One region of the Rossellomorea sp. GCM10028870 genome, then DNA from elsewhere that is predicted to be linked to it. Evidence: a T-box and tRNA genes for the amino acid it is inferred to sense, from the RefSeq annotation. Region 1 holds a T-box; the other holds one or more tRNA genes.

Region 1 (3,297 bases):
ATACTGGGACCGGTGGGAAGAGTTGATGGGCCAGGAAGAAGCAAGTTATGAGAAATGGAACGGTTTAGAGGATCTGTTGTCCATTGCTCAGAAAGAAAAGGACCTCTATAAGGAGTTTTGCTGCCGGTTCGGGATCATGAGGACCGTCAACTATCTTGGGGAGTATGAGGAATTATTCGATCATTTCGAGTGGTGCAACGGCTTCTTTTTAGATAATGAAGAGAGCCTGCAGGATTGGGTGGAAAGCCTCTTTTGGATCTATAAATGGATGGCGGAGCATCTGGTGAAGATGCCCGGCATTGACACGGAACTGTTAGATGCCTTTTTCAGTGACTTTCAAGAAGCGTATGACCGTTATGGCTACAGTCTAGGCCCCTTTTACCAGCATCAGCATAAACGTGCGTTGAAAACAGGGAATGTAGAGGAAGCGGAAGAGTATTATCAAAAGTGGATGACAGCGGAAAGAGACTCGCTTTCAGACTGTGAAGCCTGTGAATATCAGACACAGCTTGAGTATTTTTATTTTACCGGGGAAAAGGAAAAAGCCCGCCCCATTGAAATGCTTTTATTATCAAAAGAAGTGACATGTGGTGAAATTCCCCACTTGACCTATAGTAAGCTGCTCTTGCCTTATGTTGAAGATGGTCAGGTGGAGGAAGCCTCGCGCTATCAGTCAAAAGGATACTTTTTCATCTATGATAAGCCACACTTTTTAGTCGAAGCTTCCGAACATATCCGGTTTCTTGCTTTAACGGAACCTGTCAGGGGAATTAAAGTATTGGAGCGTCACATCGAGTATGCGGATAGCGGGAAGGATCCTTACGGGTTGTTTTACTTTTATATGAGTGCGATTGTTCTTCACCGTAAGCTTGTGGAAGCCGGTCATCGTCCGGGATTTGCCATTGATGTGATGAGTGAAATTGCGAAAGAGATCGCCGGAGATTTTGATGAGAGGAATGGGAATGATTTCTTTAGTCGGGAGATGGAGAGAATTTATTCTTTGTAACAAATATTGACACCCCCATCAAATCTATATATAATCATCTAAAATATGTGAAACATTGCCGAGGATCAGTAAAGGGATCTTGTCTTTATAGAGAGGGAGCGTTTTGGTGAAAAGCTCCTATAGATGAACCTTTGAACCTGCCTCTAAGTTCTGTATCGAATGAAGATATCAGCGGTCCGAAACCGTTATCATGGAATGAGTGTAAAGCTTTGCTTTGAATCAGGGTGGTACCGCCAGAAATGGTCCCTGATGAGAAGCAGGGCTTTTTTTGTTTTATGGGTGTCGATCAGGCGATTCGCTGATAAATCCGGTATTTCGCTGATAAAATGAAAATTTCGCTGATAAATCCAGGATTCCGCTGATAAAATGAAAATTTCGCTGATAACTAAACCAATCCAATTAAAAATAAGAGGTGCTTTCAAATGGCAAAAGAATTTGTAAAAGATGTTACGGGCATGAATGAGGATTTTGCCCAATGGTATACGGATGTCGTGACGAAGGCGGAGCTGATCGATTACTCAAGCGTCCGCGGGTCGATGATCATCAGACCTTACGGGTACGCCCTGTGGGAAAATATCAAAGATGCCCTTGATGCGAAAATAAAAGAAACAGGGCATGAAAATGTGTATATGCCACTTTTCATACCTGAAAGCCTCCTGCAACGGGAGAAGGATCATATCGAAGGCTTCGCGCCTGAAGTGGCATGGGTGACCCATGGAGGGGAAGAGGAGCTGGCGGAACGATTATGTGTACGTCCGACTTCCGAGGTATTGTTCGGAGAGCACTATAAAAACATTATCCATTCCTACCGTGATCTGCCTAAGCTTTATAACCAGTGGGCCAATGTGGTCCGCTGGGAAAAGACGACCCGTCCTTTCCTGAGAACATTGGAATTCCTCTGGCAGGAGGGACATACGTGTCATGAAACGGACCAGGAGGCACATGATGAAACGGTGAAAATGCTTGAGGTGTATGCGGAGCTTTGTGAAGAGCTGCTGGCGATCCCGGTCATCAAGGGGCAGAAAACGGAAAAAGAAAAGTTTGCCGGTGCGAAGTATACGTATACGATCGAGAGCCTGATGCATGACGGGAAGGCTTTGCAATCAGGAACGTCCCACCATTTAGGTGATGGATTTGCGAAAGCATTCGGCATTCAATTCACGGACCGTGATGGAAAGCTTCAGCATGTGCAGCAAACGTCCTGGGGATTCACGACCCGCATCATCGGTGCGATGATCATGGTTCACGGGGATGACCGGGGGCTGGTGGTTCCTCCACGAATCGCACCGACTCAGCTGATGATCGTGCCGATTGCCCAGCACAAGGAGGGCGTCCTTGATTTTGCCTATAATCTGAAAAGCCAGCTTGCCGGCGCTGCACGAGTTAACATCGATGCGAGTGATAAAAAGCCCGGCTGGAAGTTTAATGAATATGAAATGAAGGGAATCCCACTTCGCCTGGAGGTCGGTCCACGGGACATCGAGAACGGGCAGGTGATTTTAGCAAGACGAGATACGGGTGAGAAGATCACGGTTGCCATGGAAGAGCTAGAGGGGAAAGTCACAGAACTTCTAGAGGACATTCAACACAATCTTTTAGAAAAAGCGAGAGCTCACCGTGAAGAAAAAACCACGGTAGCGAAAACCTTTGAAGAATTCAAAACGACGGTGAACGAGAAAGGCGGATTCGTCAAAGCCATGTGGTGTGGAGACCGTGCCTGCGAAGACAAGATCAAAGAAGAAACGAGTGCTACATCACGATGTATGCCATTTGAGCAGGTGCAGGTGTCCGAAACGTGTGTGTGCTGTGAAAAAGGTGCGAAACACCTAGTATATTGGGCAAAAGCGTACTAAGAGACAAAAGACTGGTTCTTCCGTCCTTTTTCTTACAAAAGTCGTCTTTTTATCGTGTTTGATTAATAAACATAGGTAAAGGAGGCGTCGATTATATGGATTTTGAACTCATCATCGTTTTGTTTATGGTATTCGTGGTAATCAGCCTTTGGGTCGTGCATACCAAGCTCAACCGGATCACCGAGCATGTGCAGCAAATGGATGAAGAATACTTATCCGATGAGCAAATCGAGAGGGAATTAGAGGAAGAATGGAATAATGATAAGTAATGACTAAGGCGTTTCTCCTCAGAGGAACGCCTTCCGTTTTTATGAAAAAAGACTACCAATCTAAATGGCCGGTTGATACAATTAAACGTATGAGGGGTGAGGGAAGTGGGGGCTTTTGTCATCATTTTGGTCCTAGTGCTATCGCTATGGTCTATAACAGTCACCATTG
Region 2 (3,297 bases), on a different contig from region 1:
TACCATCTTGTCGAAAGTTTACCGGTTTACAGAGCCGGAGCGATGCGGGCTTGTATTATCCTCGGCTTTCATGAATAACGGAAACTATGGAACGCCGCTCGCTTTTTTTCTCTTCGGGGCAGCAGGACTTGAAATCGCCATTGTCCTCATGGTCATTCAACAATTATTGATGAGCACGTTGGGAGTATTCTATGCAGCAAAAGGGAGTGCCCAGCAGAACGGTGTAAAAGCAGCACTGCAAGCAGTGAAAAGAATGCCTATGGTGTATGGGGCAATGGGGGGCATCGCTTTCCAATTGCTTCATGTGCCAATCAGCAAAACATTCATGCAAGCGATCGATTTCATAGCGGATGCAGCGATCCCGTTCATTATGCTTACTCTTGGCATGCAATTAGCCAATATCTCGATCAAAGCGATTGATTGGAAGAAGCTCTATACATCTTTATCACTGAAATTGATCGCCTCCCCAATGATTGCAGCTCTACTCGTTCTGCCTATGCCTTTGGATGACATGACTAAGCAAATCATGATCATTATGGCGGCAACACCAACAGCGGCTAACACTACGATGTATGCGATCCAGTTCCAGACAGAACCGCAGAATGTTTCAAGTGCGACGCTGATTTCTACTATTATGAGCATTGTCACGCTTCCGGTTGTTATATATTTAGCGATGTAGTCCCAGATTGATTTACTGATCTCGTAATTATCTATGGAGGGGATCAGTAAATTTATTTGAGTTGAATTGGATAGTTTGTCATTTTTCCTATTGATATAATGTTTAAAGATATGGTATATTCTTTTTCGGCTTACCAAAATGGTAAGCTGAGTATGGCGAAAAAAGTTTTCGTTTTTTGTTAACTAGAAGTTGACTTCTACGAAATTAGCTGATATAGTTATACATGTCCTTAAGCGGGACGTTAAGAAAATATGGCCCATTGGTCAAGCGGTTAAGACACCGCCCTTTCACGGCGGTAACACGGGTTCGAATCCCGTATGGGTCACCAAAGTTTTTTGCGGTAGCAAAATAACTCAGCATTTACATTTTGGAGGATTAGCTCAGCTGGGAGAGCATCTGCCTTACAAGCAGAGGGTCGGCGGTTCGATCCCGTCATCCTCCACCAAAGATTTTTGCGCTAGCAAAATATCTTTCCTTAAACTGCTTCCATGAATTAAATATGCCGGTGTAGCTCAACTGGTAGAGCAACTGACTTGTAATCAGTAGGTTGGGGGTTCAAGTCCTCTTGCCGGCACCATTTGGTTTCTTGCTATATATGAGCCATTAGCTCAGTTGGTAGAGCATCTGACTTTTAATCAGAGGGTCGAAGGTTCGAGTCCTTCATGGCTCACCAAAGATTTTCGCGAATGCGAAACATCTAACATTTTGCGGGTGTGGCGGAATTGGCAGACGCACCAGACTTAGGATCTGGCGCCGCAAGGCGTGGGGGTTCAAGTCCCTTCACCCGCACCATTTATTTCGCGGAAGTAGTTCAGTGGTAGAACACCACCTTGCCAAGGTGGGGGTCGCGGGTTCGAATCCCGTCTTCCGCTCCAGACTTGCCGGGGTGGCGGAACTGGCAGACGCACAGGACTTAAAATCCTGCGGTAGGTGACTACCGTACCGGTTCGATTCCGGTCCTCGGCACCAAAGTTTTTTGCGACAGCAAAGTAACTTTCCTTACTTTGTCATTAATGAATTGTTTAGCGCCCGTAGCTCAATTGGATAGAGCGTTTGACTACGGATCAAAAGGTTAGGGGTTCGACTCCTCTCGGGCGCGCCATATATTTCGGGAAGTAGCTCAGCTTGGTAGAGCACTTGGTTTGGGACCAAGGGGTCGCAGGTTCGAATCCTGTCTTCCCGACCACTTCTTTGGGGCCTTAGCTCAGCTGGGAGAGCGCCTGCTTTGCACGCAGGAGGTCAGCGGTTCGATCCCGCTAGGCTCCACCATGAACTTCATTCATTGGTTTTATAGAAGTGCAAAAAACATTCTAAATATTTCGTGGCGGTGTAGCTCAGCTGGCTAGAGCGTACGGTTCATACCCGTGAGGTCGGGGGTTCGATCCCCTCCGCCGCTATTACTCAATACAAATCGCACGATTGATAAGGACCCTTAGCTCAGTTGGTTAGAGCAGACGGCTCATAACCGTCCGGTCGTAGGTTCGAGTCCTACAGGGTCCATTATACACGGAGGAATACCCAAGTCCGGCTGAAGGGATCGGTCTTGAAAACCGACAGGGGTGTAACAGCCCGCGGGGGTTCGAATCCCCCTTCCTCCTCCATATTTACCTTTACAAATTTATATCGTCGCGGGGTGGAGCAGTTCGGTAGCTCGTCGGGCTCATAACCCGAAGGTCGCAGGTTCAAATCCTGTCCCCGCAATACCATTTTGACTTATATTTATAAGAGGTTATCCTTAATCTTTCATAAGTCACGCATGGATAGTTATTTTCGCTATCGCGAAAAAACTTTGGTCCGGTAGTTCAGTTGGTTAGAATGCCTGCCTGTCACGCAGGAGGTCGCGGGTTCGAGTCCCGTCCGGACCGCCATTTTTTATTTGCTTGGTAACATTGAAGTTAATCACTTGAAAATTTAATCTTCTATATAATATGGCTCAGTAGCTCAGTTGGTAGAGCAATGGACTGAAAATCCATGTGTCGGCGGTTCGATTCCGTCCTGAGCCACCATTTATACTTAAGAGCCTTTAAGTATTTCTTTTGTTTGGAGGGGTAGCGAAGTGGCTAAACGCGGCGGACTGTAAATCCGCTCCTTCGGGTTCGGCAGTTCGAATCTGCCCCCCTCCACCAATGATATTTGTGTAAGCAAAATATCTACCTTATTTTTCTAAGTTAAACAACTATTCTTATAGGGGCATAGTTTAACGGTAGAACGAAGGTCTCCAAAACCTTTGGTGTGGGTTCGATTCCTACTGCCCCTGCCAAAGAAATTTTAAGCATGGCGATTGTGGCGAAGTGGTTAACGCACCTGATTGTGGTTCAGGCATTCGTGGGTTCGATTCCCATCAGTCGCCCTTTATATTGGGCTATAGCCAAGCGGTAAGGCATCGCACTTTGACTGCGACATGCGTTGGTTCGAATCCAGCTAGCCCAGCCAACGGCGGCATAGCCAAGTGGTAAGGCAGAGGTCTGCAAAACCTTTATCACCGGTTCAAATCCGGTTGCCGCCTCCAATTTTCATGCGGGTGTAGTTTAGTGGTAAAACCTCAGCCTTCCAAGCTGATGATGAGGGTTCGATTCCCTTCACCCGCTCCAATTTTAATGGGCCTATAGCTCAGCTGG

The links. A T-box is a leader RNA that pairs with one kind of tRNA and senses whether it is charged. The one in region 1 lies ahead of proS (proline--tRNA ligase), so its partner is inferred to be a tRNA-Pro.
Region 2: it encodes a tRNA-Pro, which carries the amino acid that the T-box ahead of proS (proline--tRNA ligase) is inferred to sense. The anticodon was not compared.

Annotation. Positions count from the first base shown of each region.
Region 1 covers NZ_JBHTGN010000004.1:297,835-301,131, forward strand. The annotation lists gene ACFQWC_RS17715 (hypothetical protein) at 1-1,006, shown strand, start outside; T-box leader at 1,053-1,257, shown strand; gene proS (proline--tRNA ligase) at 1,429-2,859, shown strand; gene ACFQWC_RS17725 (hypothetical protein) at 2,955-3,128, shown strand; gene ACFQWC_RS17730 (hypothetical protein) at 3,234-3,297, shown strand, end outside.
Region 2 covers NZ_JBHTGN010000005.1:434,980-438,276, forward strand. The annotation lists gene ACFQWC_RS20450 (AEC family transporter) at 1-679, shown strand, start outside; tRNA gene ACFQWC_RS20455 (tRNA-Glu) at 933-1,007, shown strand; tRNA gene ACFQWC_RS20460 (tRNA-Val) at 1,049-1,124, shown strand; tRNA gene ACFQWC_RS20465 (tRNA-Thr) at 1,181-1,256, shown strand; tRNA gene ACFQWC_RS20470 (tRNA-Lys) at 1,277-1,352, shown strand; tRNA gene ACFQWC_RS20475 (tRNA-Leu) at 1,387-1,471, shown strand; tRNA gene ACFQWC_RS20480 (tRNA-Gly) at 1,480-1,554, shown strand; tRNA gene ACFQWC_RS20485 (tRNA-Leu) at 1,560-1,648, shown strand; tRNA gene ACFQWC_RS20490 (tRNA-Arg) at 1,705-1,781, shown strand; tRNA gene ACFQWC_RS20495 (tRNA-Pro) at 1,789-1,865, shown strand; tRNA gene ACFQWC_RS20500 (tRNA-Ala) at 1,873-1,948, shown strand; tRNA gene ACFQWC_RS20505 (tRNA-Met) at 2,003-2,076, shown strand; tRNA gene ACFQWC_RS20510 (tRNA-Ile) at 2,106-2,179, shown strand; tRNA gene ACFQWC_RS20515 (tRNA-Ser) at 2,188-2,280, shown strand; tRNA gene ACFQWC_RS20520 (tRNA-Met) at 2,307-2,380, shown strand; tRNA gene ACFQWC_RS20525 (tRNA-Asp) at 2,471-2,547, shown strand; tRNA gene ACFQWC_RS20530 (tRNA-Phe) at 2,610-2,685, shown strand; tRNA gene ACFQWC_RS20535 (tRNA-Tyr) at 2,722-2,805, shown strand; tRNA gene ACFQWC_RS20540 (tRNA-Trp) at 2,866-2,939, shown strand; tRNA gene ACFQWC_RS20545 (tRNA-His) at 2,957-3,029, shown strand; tRNA gene ACFQWC_RS20550 (tRNA-Gln) at 3,038-3,112, shown strand; tRNA gene ACFQWC_RS20555 (tRNA-Cys) at 3,115-3,188, shown strand; tRNA gene ACFQWC_RS20560 (tRNA-Gly) at 3,197-3,270, shown strand; tRNA gene ACFQWC_RS20565 (tRNA-Ile) at 3,279-3,297, shown strand, end outside.